4 regions of the Sphaerisporangium sp. NPDC049457 genome follow, and region 2 is predicted to be linked to each of the others. Evidence: riboswitches for the same ligand, from Rfam matches in the RefSeq annotation. Region 2 holds a riboswitch; each other region holds the start of a gene.
The links. Region 2 has a riboswitch for cyclic di-AMP ahead of ACZ6QO_RS08285 (glycoside hydrolase family 25 protein). Riboswitches for the same ligand answer to the same signal wherever they lie in the genome.
Positions count from the first base shown of each region.

Region 1: another riboswitch for cyclic di-AMP. It lies ahead of ACZ6QO_RS32525 (coiled-coil domain-containing protein); the one in region 2 lies ahead of ACZ6QO_RS08285 (glycoside hydrolase family 25 protein).
Region 3: another riboswitch for cyclic di-AMP. It lies ahead of ACZ6QO_RS14545 (C40 family peptidase); the one in region 2 lies ahead of ACZ6QO_RS08285 (glycoside hydrolase family 25 protein).
Region 4: another riboswitch for cyclic di-AMP. It lies ahead of ACZ6QO_RS22175 (CHAP domain-containing protein); the one in region 2 lies ahead of ACZ6QO_RS08285 (glycoside hydrolase family 25 protein).

Region 1 is NZ_JBVJHR010000025.1:40,218-44,395, forward strand. Features, by position in the region: partial or broken gene ACZ6QO_RS32515 (DeoR/GlpR family DNA-binding transcription regulator) at 1-162, shown strand, start outside; gene galT (galactose-1-phosphate uridylyltransferase) at 357-1,430, shown strand; cyclic di-AMP (ydaO/yuaA leader) riboswitch at 1,504-1,641, shown strand; gene ACZ6QO_RS32525 (coiled-coil domain-containing protein) at 1,676-2,617, shown strand; gene ACZ6QO_RS32530 (MmcQ/YjbR family DNA-binding protein) at 2,802-3,170, opposite strand; gene ACZ6QO_RS32535 (M50 family metallopeptidase) at 3,191-4,178, opposite strand, start outside.
Region 2 is NZ_JBVJHR010000004.1:155,713-159,890, reverse strand. Features, by position in the region: gene ACZ6QO_RS08295 (hypothetical protein) at 1-62, shown strand, start outside; gene ACZ6QO_RS08290 (LacI family DNA-binding transcriptional regulator) at 85-1,131, opposite strand; cyclic di-AMP (ydaO/yuaA leader) riboswitch at 1,443-1,587, shown strand; gene ACZ6QO_RS08285 (glycoside hydrolase family 25 protein) at 1,600-2,475, shown strand; gene ACZ6QO_RS08280 (hypothetical protein) at 2,540-2,926, shown strand; gene ACZ6QO_RS08275 (CHAP domain-containing protein) at 3,231-3,956, shown strand; gene ACZ6QO_RS08270 (anhydro-N-acetylmuramic acid kinase) at 4,095-4,178, shown strand, end outside.
Region 3 is NZ_JBVJHR010000008.1:112,302-116,479, forward strand. Features, by position in the region: gene ACZ6QO_RS14540 (hypothetical protein) at 4-828, opposite strand; gene ACZ6QO_RS14545 (C40 family peptidase) at 1,023-1,640, opposite strand; cyclic di-AMP (ydaO/yuaA leader) riboswitch at 1,723-1,882, opposite strand; gene ACZ6QO_RS14550 (ArsR/SmtB family transcription factor) at 2,369-2,944, shown strand; gene ACZ6QO_RS14555 (MFS transporter) at 2,941-4,178, shown strand, end outside.
Region 4 is NZ_JBVJHR010000014.1:28,178-32,355, forward strand. Features, by position in the region: gene ACZ6QO_RS22170 (hypothetical protein) at 1-958, opposite strand, end outside; cyclic di-AMP (ydaO/yuaA leader) riboswitch at 1,446-1,597, shown strand; gene ACZ6QO_RS22175 (CHAP domain-containing protein) at 1,609-2,298, shown strand; gene ACZ6QO_RS22180 (ABC transporter substrate-binding protein) at 2,823-4,157, shown strand.

The DNA.
Region 1 (4,178 bases), on a different contig from region 2:
CAACGGCTGGTCGTCCTGGCCGACCACAGCAAGTGGGGCACCGTCGGCATCAGCACGATCGCCAGGCTGGAGGAGGCCGACGTGGTGGTCAGCGATACCGGCCTGCCCGAGGAGGCGCGGTCGGCGCTGTCCGAACAGGCCGGCACGCTCATGCTGGCCGATCCGGGCGAGACGACGCTCCAGACGGCGGCGCACGACGCCGCCGCGGAACCCGCCGTCCCGTCGGGCCGGACGGCACAGAGCCCGGAGACGGGACAGGCGGCGCGGGCCGTCGCCGGAACAGACGAACGAGCGGCGCGGGCCGCCGGCAGAACCGAACAGGCGGCGCAGGATGCCGCCGGACAGGAGGTGGCCCGATGAAGCGGACCGTCACCCATCTCGCGGACGGGCGAGAGCTGATCTACTTCGACCGCCGTGACGGCGCCGACCGCGGCGCGGCCGACACCCGGGATCTTCCCGCGCGTCCCCCGGCCTCGGAGCTGCGCTACGACCCGGTGATGGACGAGTGGATCGCGATCGCCGGGCACCGGCAGAGCCGCACGTTCCTGCCGCCCACCGACGAGTGCCCGTTGTGCCCGTCGCGGCCGGGCCACCCCACGGAGATCCCGGCCGCGGACTACGACGTCGCCGTGTTCGAGAACCGCTTTCCGTCCTTCAGCTTCAATCTCGGCCACTACGAGGACGTCGGCGGCCTGAGCGAGGTGCGGCCCGGCGTCGGCCGCACCGAGGTGGTGTGCTTCACCGCCGACCACGACTCCTCCTTCTCCCGGCTCTCGCCCGAGCAGGTCGACCTGGTGCTGCTGGCGCTCGCCGACCGCACCGAGCGGCTCTCCCTGCTGCCCGGCGTGGAGCAGGTCTTCCCGTTCGAGAACCGCGGCGCGGAGATCGGCATCACGCTGGCCCATCCGCACGGCCAGATCTACGCCTATCCGTACGTGACGCCGCGCACGCGGCAGATGCTGGCCTCGGCCGCCCGTTACCGCGAGCGCACGGGCGGCGATCTGTTCGCGGACGTGCTCGCCGCCGAGCGCAAGGCCGAGACGCGCGTCGTCGCGTCGAACGAGCACTGGACGGCGTTCGTCCCGGCGGCGGCGCGGTGGCCGTTCGAGGTGCACGTCTACCTCAACCGCAAGGCCGCGGACCTGCGCGAGCTGGACGCCGAGGAGCGCGCGGCCTTCGGCCCGCTGTACACCGACGTGCTGCGCCGGCTGGACGGGCTGTTCGGGGTGACGATGCCGTACGTCGCGGCCTGGCACCAGGCGCCGGTGCGCACCGGGCGCGACCTCGCCTACCTGCACCTGCAGCTGTTCAGCATCCGGCGGGCGGCGCAGAAGCTGAAGTACCTGGCCGGGTCGGAGTCGGCGATGGGGGCGTTCGTCAACGACGTGCTGCCCGAGGAGGCGGCCCGGATGCTGCGGTCACAGCCGTGACTCACAACACGTCAATGCCCGGGGTCGCCATATATACGGATCTACCACTAGCATCCTTCAGACACCGGCCGTAACGGCCGGTCCGCCTAATCCCAGGCGCCCCGCCTGGGAGCCGGGGACCCAATGGTTCCTTGGGGTGAATCCACTCAGGTGGTAGGGCGACTCCGGCCCGAACCCGTCAGCTAACCCGGTCGGCAGATGGAGAGGAGTGGGCTCTGCCCCCGACTTCCGGTCGCCATGCTTCCGTGGCCGCCTGCGCTCTGGTCGTGGCCGCTCTCGTGCTCGGCCCGTCAACGGCGGGGAACGCCGCCCCCAAGCCCACCGAGAAACAGCTCAAGGCGCAGCTGGCCGCGCTCGGCAAGCGGGTCGACAAGCTGATCGTCACCTACAACGCAAAGCGCGTCGCGGTCGCCAAGGCCAAGGCCGAGGAGAAGACGGCGCGCGAGCGGCTGAAGGCCGCCGAGACCGCGTTGACCGCGTCCGCGGGCCAGGTCGGCGACATCGCCCAGCTGCGCTACCAGGCGGGCAGCGGCCTCGGCATGATGCGGGAGGTCCTGGCCCCCGGCTTCGGCGGCGCGGCGATGCTGGAACAGCTCCAGGCCGAGCAGGCGGCGAAGATCGGCCAGTACACAGCCGCCCGCGACGACCGCAAGAAGGCCGCCGACGACGCGGCCGCGCTCACCGACCGCCTGCGCGAGGACGTCGTCGAGGTGACCTCGCAGCGCAAGGACGCCGAGCAGCTCATCGCCCAGATCAAGGACAAGCTGGACCGGCTCGTCCCCATCGCCCCCGGCAAGCGGGCGAACGGGTCGTGGGCTCCCGAGCTGCCCGCCGGCGGCGACAACATCACCCCGCGGACCCGGCTGATGCGCGCCGAGGTCAAGGACCACTTTCCGTTGCGCTTCCCCGTCGGCTGCTACCGCGCCGAGAACAGCGGGGAGCACCCTCTGGGCAGGGCGTGCGACTTCATGCTCAGCTCGGGCGGGGCGATGCCCTCGCCCGCCGGCGTCGCGATGGGCGAGCAGGTCGCCGCCTGGGCCATCAAGAACGGCGGCAAGCTGGGCGTGAAGTACGTGATCTACCGGCAGCGGATCTACAACCTGGGTTTCCCCGGCTGGCGCGCGATGGCGAACCGCGGCGGCATCACGGCCAACCACTTCGACCACGTGCACATCTCGATGTACTAGCGCCACGAGCCGATGTGCCGGCGCCGCGAGCCGTCCGGCCGCTCGGCTGAGGGTCCGGAGCGGGACGGCGGCGTCAGGGTACGGCATCACGGCGGCGCGGCGGAGTGAAACTTCCACTTCGACACAGGCCTGGAGGTGCGACTTCCGTGACCCGCCGCCCGGCCGGACCAGGCGGCCCGAGGGCTCAGCCGAGCCGGCCGAGCAGGCTCTTGGGAGCGACCAGCCGGTAGGCGTCGGTGACGATCTCGGCGATCTCATCCCAGTCGGCCGCCACGTCGAGATAGACGCCGAGCCAGCCCCTGTGACCCACGTAGGGCGGCCGGAAGAACCGGTCGGGCGCCTCCGCGACCAGGGCTTCCTGTACGCCGGGCGGGGCCGCGCACCAGAAGGCCAGGCGGTCGTCGTGGTGGTGGTCGGCGAACATCACGAAGGTCTTCTTGCCCCGGATGAACCATGTGGGCTCGCCGTGGCTCAGCCGCTCGCTGGTCTCGGGCAGCGCCAGGCAGAGCGCTCTGAGCCGTTCGAGCGCCTCCGGGGCCTCCAACGTCTCCACGCGACCCCCCTCTGAGCGGATCAGCCCGGCAGCCGGATGGGGTTGACGATGTCGGCGTAGATGAGCAAGGTGCCCATGGCCACCAGCATGAGCGCCACCGCGTACGTCAGCGGGAGCGCCTTGGCGATGTCCACATGACCCGGCATCGGCCGGCGGCGCACCCGGGCGTACCCGCGCTTGAACCCCTCCCACAGACCACCGGCGATCTGACCGCCGTCCAGCGGCAGCAGCGGGATCAGGTTGAACATGCCGACGGCGAGGTTGAACCCCGCGAGCAGCTGGATGAACCCGGCGATCTTGTTCTCCAGCGGGATGGCCGCGGCGGCGATCTGGCCGCCGAGGCGCCCGGCGCCGACGACGCTCTGCGGGCTGTCGAGGTCGCGCTCGGCGCCGCCGAAGGCCGCCTGCCATACCCCGACGAGCTTCTGGGGCATGTGCAGCAGCGCGTCGGCGCTGCGCTGGACCAGGTCCACCATGAAGCCGAAGACGTAGCCCGGCCCCTGCTTCTCCACGACGAAGACGGGGGTGATGCCGAGGAAACCGACGTTCTTGTCCAGCTTGGTGGGATCGTCGAGGGAGGGGCGGTCCTGCGCGATGAGGGTGGTGTTCAGCGTCATCGGCCTGCCGTCACGCTCGATGCCGATCGCGACCGGGCCGGCGCCGTGGGCGCGGATCAGCGCGGTGGCGTCCTCCCACGACCGCACCGGCTTGCCGCCGAACGACACGATCTTGTCGTTGGCCCGCAGGCCGGCGACCGCCGCGGGGGTGGGCCGGTGCGCCGGCGTGCACTGCCGGCCCTTCTCCTGCTCGGCCACGGTGATGACGCACTTGGAGACCTCGCCGACGGCGGGCTTGGGCACCGAGATGCCGAAGCCCATCAGGACGACCGCGAACAGCGCGAAGGCCAGCAGGAAGTTCATGGCGGGGCCGCCGGTGAAGATGACGACTCGCTGCCACCAGGGCTTGCGGTACAGGACGCGGTCGGCGTCGCCGGGCTTGACCTCCTCC
Region 2 (4,178 bases):
GCGATCCCGACAAGGACGTCTACGGAGAGGACGAGGGATACGAGAGGCCGACCTCGGCCTGACACGCGCCGCCCGGCTCCGGCGTCACCTCCGGGGAGCGGCGGTGCTCTGGCGGACGATCAGGTCGGTGGTCAGGATGAGGCGGTTGTGCGACAGCGGTTCGTCGCGGGCGAGTGCGATCACCATGGACGCGGCGGCCGTCCCCATCTCCCTGAGCGGCTGGCGGACGGTGGTGAGCGGAGGGGTCACCCACCGCGCCGGTGTCAGGTCGTCGAAGCCGACCACGCTGAGATCGTCGGGAACGCGCAGGCCCAGCTTGGCCGCGGCCTGGTAGACGCCCATGGCCTGGCTGTCGTTGGAGGCGAAGACGGCGGTCGGCGGTTCGGGGAGGGCCAGCAGATCGAGGGCGTTCTCGATGCCGGCCTCCAGCAGGAACTCCGCCTCGCGCACCCAGGACGGATGCACCGGCACGCCGGCCTCGTCCATCGCCGCGCGGTAGCCGTCCAGCCGTGCTCTGGCCGACAGCAGCTGCCGGGGCCCGGTGATGACGGCGATGCGCCGATGCCCCAGTTCGAGCAGGTGACGGGTGGCCGTGAGGCCTCCGCTCCAGTTGCCGGCGCCCACCGACGGCACCCCGTGACCCGGTTCGCCGGTCGGGTCCAGCAGGACCAGGGGGATGTTCCGGTCGCGTAGCCGCTGCAGCTGGTCGCGGGTGAACCCGGAGAACACGGCGATCAACCCCGACGGACGCCGGTGCAGGATGCCTTCGAACCATTCGGGGTCGGCGACCCGCCGGCCCAGGAGCTGCGACAGCAGGAGGGAGAGCCGGTGCTCCCGCGCCACCGCCTCCACGCCGCTGATGATCTCCATCGCGTAGCCGGCCGCCGGTTCCAGCTCGTGGAAGACGAGCTCGACCATCGAGGTCCGGCTCGCCGGCTTTCTGCGGCGCCGGTAGCCGTGCTCCTCGATGATCCTTTCGATGGTCGCGCGGGTGCCCGGTGAGACCTCGGCCTTGCCGTTGACGACCTTGGACACCGTCGAGATCGACACCTCGGCCAGCTCGGCGATCTCCGCGATGGTGAGGGGGGAACGGTGCCCTGCCGCAGGAGGCGACTCGCGCGAAGCGGTCATGCCAGCAGCTTAGCCGCCGATGACCGCGTGTTTCCGATGTGGGCGGCTGTGTCGCCCGCCATGGCGCCGCCCTCGGTCATCGGCGCTCATCTCCTCGTGCCCCGAACGTCTCGGCCTCCGGCGGACGGCGTTCGGCGTGCCCGCCGGCGAGGTCGCGACGCCTTGTGGGCGATTTGTCCATGTTTACACCCTTATGGTGTTGCATGTACCTTTAGCGGACACGGTATACGTGCCGATGGCTCTCGCCGTCGTACCCGTTGCCGGTTCGTTGCCCACACCGCGCGTACCCCATGGGACTCCGTCCCGGCGGGGTCACGCGCCCGCTGAATCCGCGCCTCGCGGAACCGGGGACCCAAGTCTTCCGGGGTGAATCGGAGCGCCGGCCCCAGGGCGCACCGTAGGGCACTTCCTGCCCGAACCCGTCAGCTAACCCGGTAAGCGGTAAGGAAGCTAGGAGTACGCCCCTTCATGCCCACCTACCGGCTTTCCTTGGTCGTCCGCTCCCTCGGCGACCGCCTGCACCTCTCCAAGGACCGCCCGAGCCCCCCCGGGGACCGCCCGAACCCCTCCGGCACACGCCCGGACCTCTCCGGTACCCGCTCGAGCCTCCCCGGTACACGCCTGAGCCTTTCCGGCGTCCTTTCGAACCTCGCGCGCAGGCGCCGCGGCGCCGCCGTCGCGATCACGACGCTGGCCGTGTCCGCGGCCGCGGCCGCCTTCGTGCTGACCGGTCCGGCGGAGGCCGCGCCGACGGACCTCACCCCGGACCACACCTACGGCCAGGACGTCTCCGCCTACGAGGCCGATCACGACTGGAGCGCGAGCCCGGCGAAGTTCGGCATCATCAAGGCCACCGAGGGCCTGACCTTCCGCGACTCGGCTTTCGCCCGCCACTGGCGGGAACTGGGCAAGAAGGGCATCGTCCGGGGCGCGTACCACTATGGTCATCCCAGCAACGACCCCATCGCCGAGGCCGACTACTTCCTGTCTGTGGTGGACTCACAGCCCGCCGAGCGCGGTGATCTGCTGGTGCTGGACCTGGAGACCGCCGACGGCGAGTCCGTCGAGCACGTCAACGCCTGGGCCAAGACCTGGCTCGCCCATGTGAAGGCCGAGACCGGCGTCACCCCGCTGTTCTACAGCGGCTGGAACTTCGCCGACACCTACGGACACGGCCTGGCCGCCTATCCCCTGTGGGTCGCCTACTACGGCAGGGCGAAGGGCGACGTCACGCCGCCCGCGGACTGGAAGTCCTGGACCATCCACCAGTACACCGACGTTCCCGTCGACCAGAACGTCTCCCCCCTGACCCCCGACCAGCTGCGCGCCCTCGGCCGCCGCTGAGAGCACGCGGCGCCGGCCGGTCATGACGCCGTCGGCCGCGCATGAACCCAGCCGGACGGCCCATGTGGACGGCTACACCGTCACCCTCGACGGCGACCTGACCCCCGGGCGGGCGAGCAGGCTCACCCTGAAGGTCACCAGGAACGGCGCGCCGGTCACCGGCCTTGAGCCCTACCTCGGGGCGTACGGCCACCTCGTGGCGCTGCGCGCCCGAGACCTGGCCTACCTGCACGTCCATCCCGACGGCGTGCCGGGCGACGGCAGGACCAAGCCCGGGCCTGAGATCGTCTTCTACGCCGAGGCGCCGAGCGGCGGCGACTACCGGCTGTTCCTCGACTTCCGTCATGAGGGCGAGGTCCGCACCGCTGATTTCACCCTCCGCGCCGAGCAGGCGCCGGCGGACTCCGGTCCGCACGCCGAGGACGGCGCGCACGGCGATTCCGGGCACTGAGCGGCGATGTCATCCCGCCGTTGGCTGTCCGGAATGTCGTGATGCGGCGGTGTTTGATCACTTGGGTGAATTCCGGCGTTCTTAATACTTTGTCGCTTATGATCTATTACAGTGCTCGGTAAGCGGTCCGCGCTCCGAGGCGGCCGCCAGGTCAAGGGCCGCGCCGTGGAGATCGGAAGCCGGGGAACCGCGTCTCCGCGAGGGTGACCGTGGCAGTGCGCCCGGTCGGCGTCACCGTTGGATCGTTCCCGTACGCAGGCGTCGCCTCCCGGCGGGCGGATCGCGCAGAGGAGACCCCGAAGTAGTGGATCCGATCGCTGATGGCTTACTCGAAGCGATACGCCCGGAACTGGGCTATCGCGAGAAGGCGGGTCAGTACACCAAGTTCGGCAGCTGGTACGCGGGCAACGTCGACCGCGACCCTCAGTACAAGAACGCACCCTGGTGCGACATGTTCATCGCCTGGGCGGCCGACAAGGCGGGCGTCCAGGACTACGTCGGCCAGTTCGCCTGGACGCCGTCCCACGCGAACTGGTTCAAAGAGCAGGGAGCGTGGTCGGACGTCCCCGAGCCCGGCGCGCTCGTGTTCTACGACTGGGCGGGTTCCAAGAAGATCGGCAAGATCGACCATGTCGGCGTGGTCGAGAAGGTGGAGAACGGCAACATCCACACCATCGAGGCCAACGTCGACAAGGTGTGGCTGAAGCGCAAGGTCCGCGATGAGAGCAAGGTCGTCGGCTACGGCCTGCCGCGCAAGGTCCTGGAGAACCGGAGCCGCACCGACGCGCCGGTCATGCCGGCGGCGGACGGGGCGTCGGCCGGGTCGAACGCCGCGGCGGGCGCGGTGGCACGGGCACAGCCGGTGTTCGGGTTCTCCGGCCCGGAGGACGCGGCGGCGATGGCGACGGGAGTCGTGACCATCCTGCTCGGATCCGTTCTGGTGATGAGCCACGTGACCCGGACCGGGCGCGCGGCCGTGTCCCACGGCCGCCACCGCAGGCGCGCCAGGCGGCACCGCTCCCTGACCTGACAGGCCGGCGCCCGCGAAACTCCCTGACATGGCAGACCGGCCCCGCGCGACCCGGCACCGGTGACGCGGGAGGCCCGCGGCCTGCCGATAGTGTCGACAAGAGAGGACCGGGCAGGCGTCGAGCGTCGGAGGGCCGTCATGAGGATCCTCGGCATGATCTCCGGAACCTCCCATGACGGCGTCGACGCGGCCCTGGTCGACTTCGACCCCGCGTACGCCGGT
Region 3 (4,178 bases), on a different contig from region 2:
TGATCACCGAAGCTGGGCTCGGACGTACTGTCGCCAGGCGGCGGTGAACTCCGCGAGGCTCATGCGGAGCGTACGGGACAGCGCCGCTCGCACGTCGCCGTGCCTGGACTCACGGTAGAGGGTCACCAGGGCGCGCTCGCCGAAGCGCCCCGCGACATACCGGCAGGCGAGCCAGGCCTCCTCGTACGCCTGGGCGAGCCGCGCCGAGCCGGCGGCGAACGCGTCCGGGCCGGGAAGCTCCGAGGGCGTCCGCCCGGCGCGCACCTCGCCGGCCAGCTCGGCGGCGGCGCGGCGCACCGGGATGCCGGCGTCGAGGTAGCCCACGTAGTCGGCGAACCCCTCCACCAGCCACTTCGGGGTGCGCCCGTCGAGCGCCGCTCCGGTGGCGAGGTGGGTGATCTCGTGGGCGAGCACGACGTCGCGTCCCACCTCGCTGAGCCGGGCGAACGACCGCGGCTCGACGATCACCCGGTCGGCGCCCGCCACCGCCGCGAGGCCGCTCACCGACGCCGGGGCGGCCAGCACGGCCGCCTGCGCGGTGGTCGCGGGCACCAGGACCAGCGGGCGCACCGGACCGGCGACGCGGGCCACGAGCAGACTCGCGCGGTCGGCCCGGCGCGCCAGGTCGGCAGGCCCGGACAGGCCCGCCCCCGGCGCCAGGACCACCAGCGAGCGCTCGCCGTGGAACGTCCGCGCGCCGGACCAGATCTCGGGATGCTCCCTGATCACCGCCCGCGCCCGCCGCCCGAGGTCGTCGCCGGCGGCGACGGGACCGGTCAGCACGGCCAGCAGCCCCGCCAGGACGGCCCAGAGCCACACGACGCGCATGCGGGCAATCTACCTGCTCGCTCTCGCCCCATATCGGTATGGCGGGGGCGTGGACGTGCGAAAGCCCCGGCCGCCTCGAGGGGGAGAGACGGACGGGGCCTTCACGACCTCGCGGCCGGGGGACGGACCGCTCTGGTCGACCGGCGGTGGGGGCACCGACCGGGCAGAGTCGCGGCGCCGGGGAGCGCTCGGGGTCAGGCGGCGGGGCGGACGGCTCCGACGAACGACGCCTTGCGGTAGCCGGCCAGCTTGTCGATCCGCACCCGCGCGCCGCTGTGCGGGGAGTGGATCATCTTGCCGTGCCCGACGTACATGCCGACGTGGCCGAGCCCGTAGAAGAACATCAGATCGCCCGGCTTGAGGTGCTTCCAGGAGATCTTCTTCCGAACCGAGCGGAACTGGCCGGCCGCGACGCGGGGCAGCTTCACGCCGGCCTTGCGCCAGGAGTACACCATCAGGCCGGAGCAGTCGAACGCTCCCGGGCCGCTGGCGCCCCAGCGGTAGGGGTCGCCGATCTGCTTCTTGGCCACCGCGACGGCGGTGTGCGCCTTGATCCGCTGCCGCGCCGCCCGGCTGAGCTTCGCGGTGCTCTTGCTCTTGCTCTTGGCCGTGCTGGAGGTGGTGGCGGAGCCGCTCGCCTCGCTCACCGTGGCGGAGCCGGTGGGCTCCTCCGCCCCGGTGATGCTCGGCGTCTCGATCAGCCCGGCGGGGCCGTAGACGTCGGACGGTCCCGAAGAGCTCTGAGCGGTGGTCGCCGTGGTGGCGTCAGCCGCCGTCGCCTGTGTCGCGACGGCCCCCACGGAGGCCGTCATGGTGAGTGCCACACCGCTGAGAGAGAAGCGGGCAATGCGCGACAGACGAGGGTTCTGGGTGGTGCTGGACAGGATCGCTCCTTGATTCTTCCACTCATGCCTACCGGGTTAGCTGACGGATTCGGGCCTGGAAGCAGCCCTACGACGTCATAGACGTCGATTCACCCCTGATCCCGAAAAAAAGGATCTATTGGGTCCCCGGTTCCGTGCTCCTTGCCGCACGGATTCGGCAGGTCACCGCCCCTGGGGGCCTGGTTCACGCCTGAATCAGGCGACGGTGACCGCTGGATTGTGGTACTGAACCCGGACCGGTGAGACCGGCCCGGTTCGCGACGGCATGGCGTGCTCGCCGCGGCCCAGAAGTTACCCAGATCCTCAAATTGAGGCAAAGCCATGACAAAGAGTCATAGATCAAATAAGCGACTTGTAAATCACGGAACCCCTGCACAACAAGGGCATCTGTTACCCGAATGTGATTCCCCTCACACACCTCGAAACGTGACCCGCACTGAGTCACATCAGTCACTCCTGTCACAGCTGTCGCGAGCGATCTGAGCGAGGAACGGTCCACGCGGGGCGCGGACGGTGGCCGAGAGGTGACCGTGGGCGACGACTCCGGCAGGTGCGCGACACCTATTCCGCAACAGCCGTTGGACAACGACTACTGCGCAATGCTCATTACGCAAGAGTCATTGCACAAAGTCGATTGCGTATGCCAGGGTGAGGTCATGGCGAACCAAGAAGTACGACAGATCACCGACTCACGCGTGCTGGCCGCCCTGTCGCATCCCATGAGGAGGCGGCTGATGGACGCGCTGAAGGTCTACGGCCCCTGCACCGCGAGCATGCTGGCCGAGCACACCGGCCAGGCCGTCGCCAACGCCAGCCACCATCTGCGCGTCCTCGCCACGAGCGGCCTGATCGAGGAAGCGCCCGAGCTGGCCCGCGACCGGCGTGAGCGATGGTGGCGGCTCGTCTCGGCGGAGATGCGCTGGACCGAGTCGGACTTCGACGGCGACCCGGCCACCGCCGCCATCGCCAGCGCGGCCGCGTCCATCAACCTCGACCACCACGTCAACATGGTCCGCGCCTGGTACGCCGCGAGCGACGAGACGCGGCAGGCCTGGCAGGACGCCCCGTTCTCCGCCGACAAGTGGCTGCGGCTCACCCCGGAGGAGCTTGCCGAGTTCGAGGAGCAGTTCCTCGAACTGCTCAGCCGCTGGGGCTCCCGCGAGATCCCCGACGACGGACGCGACCGCGAGCCGGTCTTCGTCTTCGCCTTCGCCGTCCCGGCGCGGCCATGAGCGCCCTCACCGCCGACCCCGGCGCCGCGCCGAAGGCACGCGGCCGCCGTGGCGGGTTGCTGCGCCACCGCGATTTCCGGCTGCTGTGGGCCGGCGAGACCACGAGCGGCCTCGGCAGCGCCCTGACCTCGGTCGCGCTGCCGCTGGTCGCGATCACGGTCCTGCGCGCGAGCACGTTCGAGGTGGCGCTGCTGTCCGCCGCGGCGTGGATCCCCTGGCTGATCATCGGCCTGCCCGCCGGGGCCTGGGTCGACCGGCTGCCGCGCAGGCCCATCATGCTCGCCTGCGACGCCGCCTCGTTCCTGTTGTTCCTCAGCGTGCCGGCGGCGGCCTGGCTGGGCCTGCTCACCATCGGCCACCTGCTGGCGGTCGCGTTGCTGACCGGCACGGCGAAGGTGTTCTTCCAGACGGCCTACCAGGTGTACCTGCCGGCCGTCGTGGGCCCGGCCGACCTGCCTGAGGGCAACGCCAAGCTCCAGGGCGGCGAGTCGGCCGTCCAGGTGGTGGGCCCCGGCGTCGCGGGCCTCGTCGCCCAGGCGTTCGGCGCGGTCGCCGCCCTGGTCGGCGACGCGGTGAGCTTCCTGGTCTCGGCCCTCTGCCTGCTCGGCATCAGGGCCCGGGAGACCCCGGCCCGCAGGGAGCGGCGGACGACCACGCTGCGGCACGAGATCGGCGAGGGGATGCGCTTCGTCCTGCGCGACCCCTATCTGCGGGTGCTCACCGTCTTCGGCGCCGCGAGCAACCTCGGCCTGATGGGGTACCAGGCCATCCTCGTGGTCTTCCTGGTGCGCGAAATCGGCGTGAGCCCCGGAACGGTGGGCGGGCTGCTGGCCGCGATGTCCCTGGGCGGCGTGGCCGGCGCGGCGTGCGCCACCCTCCTGTGCCGGCGTTTCGGCAGCGCCCGCGCCATGATCGGCTGCGAGCTGCTCGGCGCGCCGTTCGGGCTGCTCATCCCACTGGCGAACCGCGGGGGCGGGCTGGCGCTCGCGGTGGCGGGCGGGTTCGTCGTCGTCGCGGGGGTCGTGGCGGGCAACGTCATCAAGGCGAGTTTCCGGCAGACCTACACTCCCCCGCATCTGCTTGGGCGGGTGTCGGTGAGCATGCAGTTCGTCAACTACGGCACCATCCCCCTCGGCGCGCTCCTCGGCGGGGCGCTCGGCGGCGCCATCGGCACCCGCGCGTCAATGTGGGTCTTCATGGCCATGCTCGCCCTGACGGGCCTGATCCTGCTGAC
Region 4 (4,178 bases), on a different contig from region 2:
AGTCGTCGGGCACGTCCACGGTCTCGACGGGCACCCCGCGCGCGCCCAGCAGGACGCGCAGCGAGGTGACGGCCGTGGACGGCAGGCTCAGCACGCGCTGGCCGGGCCGCAGGTCGCGCAGCGTCATCTCGACCGGCGCCCCGGCGTCGTACACGGTGACGCCGGGGTGGTCGCGGACGGCCGCCAGGTCGCCGGGGTCCTCCCGGCGGTGCGGATAGTAGGCCAGCGGCCCTTCGAGCCCGAAGAGCCATGCCAGGTAACGCTCGCGGCGGATCAGCCCGTTGCGCACCAGCGAGGTGCCGAGGACCACCGTGTTCTCCGCCGGCCGGGGATGGGCGGCCACGGGCTGGGAGCGCAGCCAGGGGAAGTCGTGGGTGACCAGCTCGGCGCCGAGCCCGCGCACGGCGCCGGCCAGGCCGACCGGGACGGGCAGGGCGGTGAACACGGTGAGCCGTCCGGCCCTGGCCGCGGCGCGCAGACGGAGCCCCGCCGCGACGCCGAGGGCCCGGCGGGACGGCCCTGCCTGGGACCGGGCGCGCAGCAGCGGGGCGCCGAGGCCGGCGGTCAGCTGTTCGAGCAGGCGGATCGTGGCCAGGCCGTCGTCGACGACGACCATGCGCGAGGGGAAGGCGGTCAGCGAGGTGAGCTGCATCCTGCCGGAGAACGCGTCGCCGAGGACCCAGGCGGCGCGCCGGCCGGGACGGGGCAGGCCCGCCTCGGCGGTCTCGATGCTCAGCCCGGCGGGGAGCTCCAGCGCGTCCAGCTCGGCGCGGGTGACGCGCAGGCCGGGCAGCCTGCCGCGGGTCACCACGCGCGTGCCCGGCCCGATCACTCCGGCGTACCGCGCCTCGACCGCGCACAGCAGCTGGAGGGGCGACTCCACCCAGGCGACGGCCGACCTCTGCTCCCGTACGCGGCTTCGGCCGTTCCTCTCCACGCCGGGCATTGACACGTTCACGACGACACGCAACCTAGCCGGGCGACGCGACGAAGGGGGGAACGCACGATGAACGGCGGCCGACGGCGGCCGAACCGTCGCCGGACGCGGGCCCGCGTCACGGCCGTCGCCTGAGTAACGCCCGTCTCGTTTGACACTGAAGGCACCCGGCGCTTGAAGTACCACTTCCGGCCGCGCCGTCCCGGCGGCTCCCGGATCGTCCCGCCAGCGGGCCGGGCGCGGCGGCCGGGCCAGAGCCGGCGGTGACCTGCCCGCGTCGCGGCAGGTCAACCCCCGGCCGTGCGCGGCGCACGCGGGCGGCGGCATGCACGCTTTAGCGCTCGCGAATCCTGTCCTGGCGAGAGATTTGTCCTACTTGCATCATGTTTGTCCGATGTATTACTCTCGGAGGAATCCCGGCGCGGGTACCGCCCATCTGGGCGAGCCTCCCGTACCGCTGAGATTGCCCGGCGCGGCCGGTCCTCTGCGGAGAGCCCTCTCCCGCCGTCACGCGCTACCGCCGAATCCGCTCCCACGCGGAACCGGGGACCCACCTCCCTTGGGGTGAATCAGTCGCGCCCGCCCACGGACGCGCCTGTAGGGCGAACCTTCACGCCCGAACCCGTCAGCTAACTCGGTAGGCGGCCGGAAGAAGGAGTTTCAGCTTGTCCATGTTCTCCATGCTCCCGCATCGGCTCCTGGATGCCCCGAAGAACCAGCTGAAGGCTTTCGTGTTCGGCGGCCTCGTGCTCGCACAGGCCGTCACCGGCACCGCGCTCGCGGCGCACGCCGACTCTTCTCCGAAGGACAACGTCGTCGGCGTCGCGCGCAAGGAGGCGGCCAAGGCGATGCGACTCCCCTCCCGGCAGGTCTCCGCCCAGCAGCTGCTGGCGCTGGCGGAGAAGCAGGTCGGGATCAGCGAGAACAGCGAGGGCGGCGGCACCAAGTTCCAGGCCTGGTACATGAGCTCCCCGCGCGCCAAGGAGACGGTGGCCCGCGACACCGGCACGATCGCCGGCTACGCGAACGCCTCCTGGTGCGACATGTTCGTCTCCTGGGTGGGCGCCCAGCTCGGCATGCAGGACACCGTCGGCTCCGACGCCTACACCGTCACCCACGCCAAGTGGTTCGCCTCCCAGGGCCGCTGGGGCACCACGCCCAAGCCCGGCGCGGTGGTGTTCTTCGCCTTCGACGGCAGCAAGAGCGTGGACGGCATCGAGCACGTCGGCTTCGTCATCAAGGACAACGGCGACGGCTCCATCCAGACCATCGAGGGCAACACCAGCGGCGGCCGGGTCGAGATCCGCACCCGGCCGACCTCCCAGGTCGCCGGATACGGCTATCCCAGCTACGCGGCCTGACCTTTCCGCTCTCCCCGCGCCTCATCCCATGGCGTCCCCGTCGCCTCCCCGCGGAGGACGCCGCGCCGCGCCGCGCGGCCGGGCCCACTCCCCCGGCCGCCCGGCGCCGGCGCTCTGGGCGGCGCGGCGCGCCGATCGTCCCGGTCGTCCTGAACGTCCCAATCGGCCTGCCCGAACCCGTACGGGCGGCTTCACCAGTGGCGCATGGATGATTTGCGCCCGACTGTGCCGCATGCGATGGGAGCGCTCCCAATGCTGCCAACGGGGTTTATGGGAGCCCGTAGACGGTTTTCTTCCTCCTAATCGCCACAGGAGTAACAGTTAGGTTTCGGCATATTGACGCCAGCATTGCCCGTCGGGGACCCTTCGTGGGAGCGCTCCCAAATATCGCTCGCAGGTTCACTCCCCGCGAGATCACGACTGAGGGATCCAGCACATCGTGGGCCCGACTGTCGGGGCCGGCCCTCGATGCACCTCCCAATGATCGGGCAACCACCTGAGAGGGGTCCGGAATGATGAACAAAATGCGCCGCGGCAGACTGCTCGCGGTCGCATCGGTGATGACGGCAGCGCTCGGCATCACCACCGCTTGCTCCTCCGGCGACACCGGCGGCGACACCGGCGGTTCGTCGTCGGCCGCGCCTGCCGAGAAGATCACTCTTACGCTGCAGACGTTCGGCGGCGGTACCAACTTCGGGTACAAGGCCGCCGTTGCGAAGTGGAACAGCGACCACCCGAACGTCCAGGTCAAGTACAACAACCTGACCGACAGCTTCGAGAACGTCTACTGGCCCCAGATGCTGCAGTGGCTGCAGTCGGGGACCGGCGCCGGTGACGTGGTCGGCATCGACGAGGGCGGCATGGGCCTCGCCAAGGCCCGTCCCCAGTTCTTCACCGACCTCGGCCAGTACGGCCTGCAGAGCCGCCAGGCCGACTTCCCCGCGTGGAAGTGGGAGAACGGCATCAACAGCGAGGGCAAGCTGTTCGCCCTCGGCACCGACGTCGGCGGCATGAGCATCTGCTACCGCTCCGACCTGTTCAAGAAGGCCGGGCTGCCCACCGACCGCGAGGAGGTCGGCAAGCTCTGGAGCGGCGGCTGGGAGGACTTCATCAAGGCCGGGCAGGACTTCCAGGCCAAGGTCAAGGACGCCAAGTTCGTCGACAGCATCAACACCATCTACAACGTGGTGCTGGCGCAGGAGGCCGCCAAGAACGGCAACGTCACCTACTTCGACAAGAACCAGCAGCTCATCGTCGACAAGAACCCGGCCGTCCGGAGCGCGTTCGACATGGCGACGAAGATGAGCCAGGGCGGTCTGACCGCCAAGCTGCAGAACTTCACCGACGGCTGGAACACCGGCTTCGTGAAGTCGCAGTTCGCGACGCTCGGCTGCCCCGGCTGGATGCTCGGTGTCGTCTCCGGCACGGCGGGCGACAAGTTCAAGGGCAAGTGGGACGTCGCGACGGTGCCCGGCGGCGGCGGCAACTGGGGCGGCTCCTGGCTCGCGGTGCCCAAGCAGTCCAAGCACCCGAAGGAGGCCGCGGAGCTGGCCAGCTACCTGACCAGCGCCGACGCCCAGCTGATGGCGTTCAAGGAGGGCGGCAACCTGCCCAGCACCATCCCGGCGCAGGACAACCCCGAGCTCCAGAGCGCGACCAACGAGTACTTCAACAACGCGCCCATCGGCAAGATCTTCGGGCCGTCCATCAAGTCGCTTCAGCCGATCTTCCTCGGTGAGAAGCACGCGCAGGTCAAGCGCGAGGTGGAGCAGGTGCTCAACGGCCTGGAGCAGGGCTCGGTGCCCGCGGCCGAAGGCTGGCAGAAGTTCGTCGAGGCGGGTCAGAAGGCGGCGGGCTGACAGTCCACCGGTCGTCACCGG